3 regions of the Halomonas sp. B23F22_3 genome follow, and region 3 is predicted to be linked to each of the others. Evidence: riboswitches for the same ligand, from Rfam matches in the RefSeq annotation. Region 3 holds a riboswitch; each other region holds the start of a gene.
What was found. A riboswitch is a leader RNA that binds a small molecule or an ion and turns the genes downstream of it on or off. The one in region 3 is predicted to bind thiamine pyrophosphate.
Positions count from the first base shown of each region.

Region 1: linked by a shared signal. The riboswitch ahead of ACGTNG_RS04550 (sodium:solute symporter family transporter) and the one ahead of thiM (hydroxyethylthiazole kinase) in region 3 are both predicted to bind thiamine pyrophosphate.
Region 2: linked by a shared signal. The riboswitch ahead of ACGTNG_RS04540 (3-oxoacyl-ACP reductase) and the one ahead of thiM (hydroxyethylthiazole kinase) in region 3 are both predicted to bind thiamine pyrophosphate.

Region 1 is NZ_JBIEKG010000002.1:190,565-193,823, forward strand. It holds gene ACGTNG_RS04550 (sodium:solute symporter family transporter) at 1-1,329, opposite strand, end outside; TPP riboswitch at 1,413-1,533, opposite strand; gene ACGTNG_RS04555 (ABC transporter ATP-binding protein) at 1,815-2,756, shown strand; gene ACGTNG_RS04560 (ABC transporter permease) at 2,753-3,259, shown strand, end outside.
Region 2 is NZ_JBIEKG010000002.1:186,483-189,741, forward strand. It holds gene ylqF (ribosome biogenesis GTPase YlqF) at 1-161, opposite strand, end outside; gene msrB (peptide-methionine (R)-S-oxide reductase MsrB) at 254-655, opposite strand; tRNA gene ACGTNG_RS04510 (tRNA-Glu) at 851-926, shown strand; tRNA gene ACGTNG_RS04515 (tRNA-Gly) at 951-1,025, shown strand; tRNA gene ACGTNG_RS04520 (tRNA-Glu) at 1,045-1,120, shown strand; tRNA gene ACGTNG_RS04525 (tRNA-Gly) at 1,160-1,234, shown strand; tRNA gene ACGTNG_RS04530 (tRNA-Glu) at 1,258-1,333, shown strand; tRNA gene ACGTNG_RS04535 (tRNA-Gly) at 1,360-1,434, shown strand; TPP riboswitch at 1,683-1,776, shown strand; gene ACGTNG_RS04540 (3-oxoacyl-ACP reductase) at 1,810-2,586, shown strand; gene ACGTNG_RS04545 (LLM class flavin-dependent oxidoreductase) at 2,583-3,259, shown strand, end outside.
Region 3 is NZ_JBIEKG010000003.1:486,297-489,555, reverse strand. It holds gene dauA (C4-dicarboxylic acid transporter DauA) at 1-821, shown strand, start outside; gene ACGTNG_RS08660 (hypothetical protein) at 942-1,208, shown strand; TPP riboswitch at 1,250-1,349, shown strand; gene thiM (hydroxyethylthiazole kinase) at 1,385-2,191, shown strand; gene thiE (thiamine phosphate synthase) at 2,181-2,795, shown strand; gene ACGTNG_RS08645 (metal-binding protein ZinT) at 2,879-3,259, opposite strand, start outside.

The sequences.
Region 1 (3,259 bases), on a different contig from region 3:
CAGGAAGGACTCCATCAGGGTGGTCAGGGCATCGCCCGGGGCCGGGAAGAGGGTCAGGCCGGCGACCAGGCCGCTGAGGGTGGCGAGCACCGCGGCGCGCCCGTCGAAGCGGCGGTTGAACAGCCCGAAGAATACCGGGAAGGCCGCCGCGCAGCACAGCAGGTCGGCCAGCAGGAAGAGATACAGCACGCTGTAGCCCTGGGCGGCGACGAAGGTCACCGGCAGCGCCAGCAGCAGGATCAGCCAGCGCGACAGGCGCATCAGCCGCGGGCCGCTGGCGCCGGGCAGCAGGCGCCCGCCGTCCAAGGCGATCATGCTCGAGGCGGCGCTGATGGTGGTGTCGGCGCTGCTCATGACCAGCGCCAGGCCCAGGAAGATCAGGCCCACCGCGAACCAGCCGGGGATGTCGGCGAGCAGCACGCTGAACAGCGCGACCGAGCCGTCGCCGGGCAGCCCCAGCCCCACGAACGCCAGGCCGAACAGGCCCATCACGAAGATCATCGGCGCGCTCAGCAGGCCCCCGAGCAGGAAGCCCAGGCCCACGGCGCGGTTGTTCTGGGCGGCATAGACCCGCTGCCAGTTGCCCTGGTAGAAGAGCCCGGTCAGCATCACGGCCAGGAAGAAGGTGAGACCGGCCTTGAGGCCCCCCAGGTCGGTGATGTCCAGCAGCTGCGGTGCCGCCGCCTCGAGCCCGGCGAGGGTAGGGCCGACGCCGCCCGCAGCCTGCCAGCCGACGATCAGCAGCACGGCGAGCAGCGGCATGATCACGATCATCTGCACCTTGTCGGTGAAGATCGAGGCGCGCAGGCCGCCGTAGAGGGTGTAGAGCAGGGTGGCGGCCATCACCACCGAACTGGTCGCCCACAGAGGGACCGGTGCCAGCAGGGCGACCATCTTGGCGATGGCGGTGATCCCCGCGGCCAGGGAGATGAACAGGTAGAACAGCATGATGACCAGGGTGAAGGCGTACATGGGGCGCCCGTAGCGGCTCATCACGAACTCGGTGAGCGAGTGGCCGCCCGGCGAGAGCTCGCGCAGGCGCCGCCCCAGCGGAATCATCACCAGCCGCGGTGCCAGCGAACCGAGCGCATAGCCGGCGATGGCGCCCAGGCCCCCCCAGGTGGCCGCCTGGGCGGGGCCGAACAGGATCCAGGTGCCCAGCGTCGAGGCCATCAGGGTCAGCACCGTGGCGGTGGCCCCCTGGCTGTTGCGGGCGATGATGAAGTCCTCGAGGCTCTCGTTGTGGCGGCGGGCGTAGAGCAGGCCCGGCACGGCAAACAGCGCCGCGAAGGCGACGAGCCACCAGAAGGCGTGAGCGGTGGACAGCATGGCGTTCTCCCTAGCATGAAAAGGCCCGGCGCGATGCCGAGCGTCGCTACGAGAGGACGCAATTGCGTTGGGTGAGAAGCGTGGCCGGATGGCACTTCCTTCCCTTCGCCGGCATGATCCGGATCAGGTTCGAAGGGTTACCGGCCGTGCCGTGTGTGCACGGTGCCGGAATCTCAGTCCGCAAGGACTCCCCCAGGAATTCGCCCCAGCCTAGGGCCCCGGCGTCATCGGGTCAACACGGCGCGCGATGCCCGCGGCAACGATGAGCATGCGAACTGTCACCTCGGTGGCGTAAGATGGGAGGTCGCGACCGGGCGGACAGGCCCCGAGCACTGCGCGACGTACGGCTCGAAGTGCGGCTCGCGCGGCGGCTTGAATTGCGCCGCGGCGCCCCCATCTCAGCGCCCCGTGTGCCGCGCCTCGCGCGTGTTTTTTCTGGCGAGTGCCGCCACGGCACCCCATTCATCTTCTGTACGGGATCTTTCATGGCCGAACCGGCTCTCTCCATCCGTGGGTTGACCAAGGTCTACGGCAATGGCTTCGAGGCCCTCAAGGGCATCGACCTCGACGTCGCCCAGGGCGACTTCTACGCCCTGCTGGGCCCCAACGGCGCCGGCAAGTCGACCACCCTGGGCGTGGTCTGCTCGCTGGTGCAGAAGACCGCGGGGAAGGTCTCGATCTTCGGCATCGACATCGACACCGACTTCGCCCGGGCCAAGTACCACCTCGGCGTGGTGCCTCAGGAGTTCAACTTCAGCCAGTTCGAGAAGGTCATCGACATCGTGCTGGCCCAGGCGGGTTACTACGGCATGTCGCGACGCGAGGCGCTGCCGCGCGCGGAGGAGCTGTTGCGCGACCTCGGCCTCTGGGACAAGCGCAACGGCAGCGCGCGGATGCTCTCCGGCGGTATGAAGCGCCGGCTGATGATCGCCCGGGCGTTGATGCATCGCCCCAAGCTCTTGATCCTCGACGAGCCCACCGCCGGCGTGGACATCGAGCTGCGCCGCAGCATGTGGGAGTACATGCGCCGCATCAACCGGGAGGAGGGCACCACCATCATCCTCACCACCCACTACCTCGAGGAGGCCGAGAGCCTCTGTCGCCGCGTGGGCATCATCAATCATGGCGAGATCATCCGCGACACCAGCGTGCGGGAGCTGCTCGCCGAACTCGATACCGAGACCTTCCTGCTCGATCTCGCCCATCCGGTGGAGGCGGCCCCGGAGGTCGAGGGCTTCGAGATCCATCGCGTGGACGACGCCCAGCTGGCGGTGGTGGTGCACCGCGGCCAGCGGCTCAACGACGTCTTCGAGGCGCTCACCGAGCAGGGCATGCAGGTGATGTCGATGCGCAACCGCGCCAATCGCCTGGAGGAGATGTTCGTCTCCATGGTGGATGACGGCCAGCAGAAGGAAGTGCGCACATGAACCCCAAGCAGATCGCCATCGCCCTCTGGACCCTGGTGGTCAAGGAGATCAAACGCTTCACGCGGATCTGGCCGCAGACCCTGCTGCCGCCGTCGATCACCATGACGATGTACTTCATCATCTTCGGCAACCTGATCGGCTCGCGGATCGGCGAGATGGACGGCTACAGCTACATGGACTTCATCGTCCCAGGCCTGATCATGATGGCGGTGATCACCAACAGCTACTCCAACGTCGCATCATCCTTCTTCTCCAACAAGTTCCAGCGCTCCATCGAGGAGATGATGGTCTCGCCGATGCCCAACTGGGTGATCCTCTCCGGCTTCGTGCTCGGCGGCATGGTTCGCGGCCTGGGCGTGGGACTGATCGTCACCGTGGTGTCGCTGTTCTTCACCCGCATCGAGGTGGCCCACCCGCTGCTCACGGTCTTCGTGGTGGTGCTCACCGCGGCGCTGTTCGCCATCGGTGGCTTCATCAACGCCCTGCTGGGCAAGAAGTTCGAC
Region 2 (3,259 bases), on a different contig from region 3:
TTGAGCACCGGCTTGTGGCGCGTCAGCTCGGCGAGCATGGGGTTGGCGCTGGAGTAGGGGAGACGGGCGTCGAGCACCTCGATCACCACGTCGATCTCCGGCAGCGCCTCGAGGATCTGCCGGCGCGCCTTGTTCATGTGTCCCGGAAACCAGCCGAGCATCGAGCCTCTCCTGCATGAGCGTGTAGAAAAATGGCCGCCCATCATAGCAGATGGACGGCCGTCGCCGAGCGGGGCGGTGGCGGGTCGTGCGGCTACTCGCCGGCGTGGAAGGCGATCGCCACCGAGTTGATGCAGTAGCGAAGCCCGGTGGTCTCCGGCGGGCCGTCGGTGAAGACATGGCCGAGGTGGGCATCGCAGCGGGCGCAGGTCACCTCGCTTCGCTGCATGCCGTGGCTGGTGTCGGTCTGCTCCTCGACGCACTTCGGCGTGAAGGGTCGATCGAAGCTCGGCCAGCCGCAGCCGGCATTGAACTTGTGCTCGTTCTCGAACAGCGGCGCATTGCAGCACACGCAGTGATAGATGCCGTGCTCGTCGCTCACGTTGTACTTCCCGCTGAAGGCCGGTTCGGTGCCCTTCTCGCGGGTGACGCGGTACTGCTCCGGCGTCAGCTGCTCACGCCACTCGGCGTCGCTCTTCTGGATCTTGCTGCGCATGGCCTCTTCTCCTCATTGCGTCGTGGAGCCGGCGGCAGGCTCGGCGTCTCGCCCTCATTCTGACATCTCACCGGGTGGGGGTTTCCAGTGGCGGCCCCTGGCAGGTCACGCGGTATCAACGAGCGATGAGAGGCGCTTGACAGCCCCCGGGAGCGCCGGTAATATTCGCCGCACCTCGACGAGGCGAGCCAATGCGTCCCATTCGTCTAGTGGTCCAGGACACCGCCCTTTCACGGCGGTAACAGGGGTTCGAACCCCCTATGGGACGCCACTCGATTCGTTAAGGTGCCGGAGTGCGGGAATAGCTCAGTGGTAGAGCATCGCCTTGCCAAGGCGAGGGTCGCGAGTTCGAATCTCGTTTCCCGCTCCAGTTTGAAGGTAAAAATTGCGTCCCATTCGTCTAGTGGTCTAGGACACCGCCCTTTCACGGCGGTAACAGGGGTTCGAACCCCCTATGGGACGCCACCTTCGACAGCCGGTAGCAACACGGTGCGAGAAGACCAAGCGGGAATAGCTCAGTGGTAGAGCATCGCCTTGCCAAGGCGAGGGTCGGGAGTTCGAATCTCCTTTCCCGCTCCATTCGCTCCTTGAGCGATGATTGCGTCCCATTCGTCTAGTGGCCTAGGACACCGCCCTTTCACGGCGGTAACAGGGGTTCGAACCCCCTATGGGACGCCACTTCTCACAAGCACGCCTCCAGATAAGCGGGAATAGCTCAGTGGTAGAGCATCGCCTTGCCAAGGCGAGGGTCGGGAGTTCGAATCTCCTTTCCCGCTCCAATCTCCTACGTAGTCACTATCGACACGCCAAGGCTCGGGTCATGATCCGGAGTGCCGGCGCAGTCGATCTCCTTTCCCGCTCCAATCTTGCATCACCTTCCTAGATGCCAATCATGAGCCAAGGCGCCAGCCCGGCTGATGTCGTTTCCTCGTATCTCGTTATCCGCTCCAGATTGACGTCCCCCTTGCGCCGGCCTGTTCCCGAACGGTTCCCCGGCTGTTGCTGCCTACCCGAATGCGCTATGGTGGCCTGAGACACGGGGTGCGGCTGCGGCCGCTGAGATAATACCCGTCGAACCTGATCCAGTTCACACTGGCGAAGGGATGTCGGCCGGCTCCAGCGCGGCGTCCTTTGCCGCGTATCAAGGAGTTCTCATGGCCGTTTCCTCTCTCCCCCTCGACCAGCAGGTCGTACTCGTCACCGGCGGCGCGCGCGGTCTTGGCGCCCACCTGACCCGAGCCTTTCTCGACCAGGGCGCCCGCGTGGTGGTCAACTACTACCAGAGCCGTGAGGCCGCCGAGGCGCTGGTGAAGGAGGCGCCGCAGCGGGTCCTGGCCGTTCAAGCCGACGTGCGTGAGGCCGAGGCGGTGCAGGCGCTGTTCGAGCAGGCCCGCGTCCACTTTGACGCGCCGATCACCACCGTGGTCAACAACGCCCTGCCGGAGTTCACCTTCAACGGCGATGCGCGTCCCGACGCCGACGCCCTCGACTGGGCGCACCTCCAGCAGCAGCTGGAGGGCGTCAACCGGGGTGCGCTGAACACCATCCAGGCGGCGCTTGCCGGCATGCGCGAGCAGGGCGGCGGGCGGATCATCAACGTCGGCACCAACCTGTTCCAGAACCCCGTCGTGCCCTATCACGACTACACCGCCGGCAAGGCCGCGCTGCTCTCGCTGACCCGCACGCTCTCCAACGACCTGGGGCCCGACAACATTGCCGTGAACATGATCTCCGGCGGGCTGCTGCGCACCACCGATGCGTCCAGCGCGACCCCTGAGGCGGTCTTCGACCTGATCGCGCAGAACACCCCGCTGCGCCGGGTGACCACGCCGGCGGAGTTCGCCGACGCGGCGCTGTTCTTCGCCTCGCCCTGGGCGCGGGCGGTCACCGGCCAGAACCTGATCGTCGACGGCGGCCTGGTGAAAGGATGATGACGCCGCGCCACCCCGACGAGACACTGCACCTCAACCTGTTCGTGATGGGTGCCGGCCACCACCGCGCGGCCTGGCGGCACCCCGACTCCAGCGCCGAGCGGCTCGGCGACATCGCCTACTACGAGTCGCTGGCCCGCACCGCCGAGCGCGGCAAGCTCGACGCTGTCTTCTTCGCCGACGGCATGAGCGCCGGCAGCGTGGAGGACGGCTTCAACTGGCATCTCGAGCCGCTGACCGCGCTCTCCGCAATGAGCCGGGCCACTCGGCACATCGGGCTGATCAGCACGCTCTCGAGCACCTTCTATACCCCCTTCCATGCGGCCCGGCTGGTGGGCTCGCTGGACCATATCTCCGGCGGGCGCGTGGGCTGGAACGTGGTGACCTCGATGTTCGACAGCGAGGCGCGCAATCACGGCTACCAAGCCATGCCTGCGCATGCCGAACGCTACGCCCGGGCCGAGGAGTTCGTGCAGACGGTGCTGGCGCTTTGGGACAGCTGGGCCGATGATGCCATCGAGCGCGACCGCCAGGGCCGCTATGCCGACCCGGACAAGGTGCGCAAGATCGACCACCACGGAGAGCACTTCCTGGTGGACGGGCCCCTGAACCTGCCGCGCCCGCCCCAGGGGCATCCGGTGCTGGTGCAGGCGGGCGCCTCCTCCCAGGGGCG
Region 3 (3,259 bases):
TGACTCGGACCCGACACGACCCCAATGCCGAGCTGATCGGCCAGGGGCTGGGCAACATCGTGGCGCCGCTGTTCGGCGGCATCACCGCCACGGCGGCCATCGCCCGGACCGCCACCAACATCAGAAGCGGCGCCCGCTCGCCGATCTCGGCCGTGGTGCACGCCCTGGTGGTGCTGCTGGCGGTGGTGGCCCTGGCGGACCTGCTGGGGCGGGTGCCGATGGCCGCGCTGGCGGCGCTGCTGTTCATCGTCGCCTGGAACATGAGCGAGGCCCGTCATGTCCTGCACACCCTGCGCTCGGCCCCGCCGGGGGACGTGGCCATCCTCGCGACCTGCTTCACCCTGACCGTGCTCTTCGACATGGTGCTGGCCGTGGGGGTAGGCATGGGGCTGGCCGCCGCCCTGTTCATCCGGCGCATGGCGCTGCTCACCGAGACCCGTCGCGTCGATGACGCCCTCCCTGCCCGCCTCGGGGCGCTACCCGACGCGATCGCCCTCTACGACGTCAACGGCCCGCTGTTCTTCGGCGCCGCCGAGAAGGCCCTCACCTCGCTGCATGGGGTGGATCCCCAGGTGCGGGTCGTCATCCTCGACATGCACGACGTGCCGAGCATGGATGGCACCGCCATCGTGGCGCTCAAGTCGCTGATCGGTGAGATGCACCGCGAAGGCGTCTCGCTGGTACTGGTCGGCCTACCGACAAGGATCCTCGTCAAGCTGCGCCGGGCGGGCATCCGCCGGACGGCCGGCCGACTGACCTGGTGCCAGGAGCTCGTGCATGCCCGGAGCGTGGCACTGCGCTGGCTCGACCGGACCGCCTGAGCATCGCAGGGGCCCCTGACACGCGACGGTCATCTCTCCTTAAGCGGTCGTTAAGACGCTTTCCGTAGCGTCAGGGTCCGGGGCCGATGTGCGGCCCGACCACGACGAGGAGACGACCGCATGAGCACGATCACGCTGGATGCCATCCCCACCCAGGCCCGGCAGGCCCGCGGACTGGTCGTCGCGGGCCTGCTATTGTTGGCCCTCGGCGCGCTGCTGGTCGGCTGGCAGCCGGTAGCGGTGCCACTGGAACTGGTCGCCCTGGGGGCGTCTGGGCTGGTGCTGATGTTGCCCGGGGTGATCCAGCAGGAGGAGACCATGGAGGCCCTCTACTGCCTGACCCTGGCGAGCCTGATCACCCTGGCAGGCATTCAGCTGCTGGCCTGACCCCCGCTCTTTACAGCCGCCGGGGCGACACGGATAGTGGGGCCTGACGACGGGGGCGCCGCGGCGATTGGCCACGGCTGAGACGCACCCTTGGAACCTGACCCGGACAATGCCGGCGTAGGGAGTCGTGCCGCGCCGGCCGCCGCCGCGCGACACCTCCCCGCCGGGGAGGCCCCATGCACCACATCGATCCCGCCGCGCACCTGGCCCGGGTGCGCGAGACCCGCCCACTGGTCCACAACATCACCAACCACGTGGCCATGAACAGCATGGCCAACGTGCTGCTGGCGCTCGGCGCCTCGCCGGCCATGGTCCACGCCCGCGAGGAAGCCGCCGAGTTCACCGCCCTGGCCGGCGCCCTGACGATCAACATCGGCACCCTCTCGCCCCACTGGGTCGATGCCATGGAGGCCGCCGCGCTGGCCGCCGGAGAGACGGGGCGACCCTGGGTGCTCGACCCGGTGGCGGTCGGCGCCACGCGCTACCGCCGCGAGACCGGCGCGCGACTGCTGGCGCTCTCGCCGGACGTGATCCGCGGCAACGCCTCGGAGATTATCGCCCTGGCGGGCGGCGCCGGCGGCGGACACGGCGTGGACAGCACCGCCCCCTCCGAGGCGGCCCTCGCGGCCGCCCGCCGCCTGGCCGAGCATACCGGCGGCGTGGTGGCGGTGACCGGCGAGGAGGACCTCGTGACCGACGGCCGGCGCCTCGCCCGGGTGCACGGCGGTCACCCGCTGATGCCCCGGGTCACCACCCTGGGCTGTGCGCTGACCGGCGTGGTGGCGGCCTTCCTGGCAGGCGCCGACGACCATTTCGAGGCGACGACGGCGGCGCTCGCCGGCTACGCCGTGGCCGGCGAGCTCGCCGGCGAGGTGGCCCGCGGCCCCGGCAGCTTCGCGGTCGCCTTCCTCGACGCCCTCTATCACCTCGACCACGAGGCCCTCGCCGAGCGGGCCCGCCTGGAGATGACCGATGCCCCTTGATCTCTCACTCTATCTCGTCACCGACGCCGGCCTCTGCGCAGATCACGGCCTGGAGGAGACCGTCGCCGCCGCGGTGCGCGGCGGCGTGACCCTGGTGCAGCTGCGCGACAAGCACGCCAGTGACGCCGAGATGATCGAGCAGGCCCGCCGCCTCAAGGTGCTCCTCTCCGGCACCGGCGTACCGCTGATCATCAACGACCGGCTGGAGGTGGCGCTCGCCGCGGGCGCCGACGGCCTGCACATCGGCCAGGACGACGGCGACGTGGCCCGGGCCCGCGCCGCGCTCGGTCCGCAGGCGATCCTCGGGCTCTCGGTGCAGACCCACGAGCAGCTCGCCCGCCTCGACCCGAGCGCCCTGGACTACCTCGGGCTCGGCCCGGTGTTCGCCACCCCCAGCAAGCACGACCACGCCGAGCCGCTGGGCTTTCACGGCCTGGCCGCCCTGGTCGCGGCCAGCCCGCTGCCGAGCGTGGCCATCGGCGGGCTCAAGGTCGAGCACGCCGAGGAGGCGTACCGGGCGGGCGCCGGCGGCCTGGCGGTGATCTCCGCCATCTGCGGCACCCCGGATCCCGAGGCCGCCGCCCGCGCCTTCCCGCGCCGCTGACGACGCACCCCATATGATGACGTGCCCCTTCAGCATGACGCCCCTCTCAGGGAGGGGCGTCGTCGTGACGATGGGCAGGCGAATCAGTGCGCCAGCATCTCCCGCACGATGCCGTCACCGTCCAGGTGCGAGGGATAGTAGGTCGGCCAGTGCGTGACCTCCTCCAGCAGTGCCTCACGATCGTCACCCCAGTAGAGGTGGAAGTGGTCCGCGTCGGTCGGGGTGATGGCATGGTCGCTGAACTGGATATAGCGCGGTAGCGCATCGCCGCCGGTTTCGAGCTCGAAGACGTATCTCACGCCTCGATTGCCGGCTGCGTAGGTCAGAACCTCGTAGCCGTCGTACACGTAGTCGCCGGACCTCGCCTGTCCATTCTCGTGGAAGGTGACGGAATTCCCGTCGATCACGAGGCGATCGACGTCGGTCCGATAGCCCCTGTCGTAGTACTGCTTGATCTCTTCGGC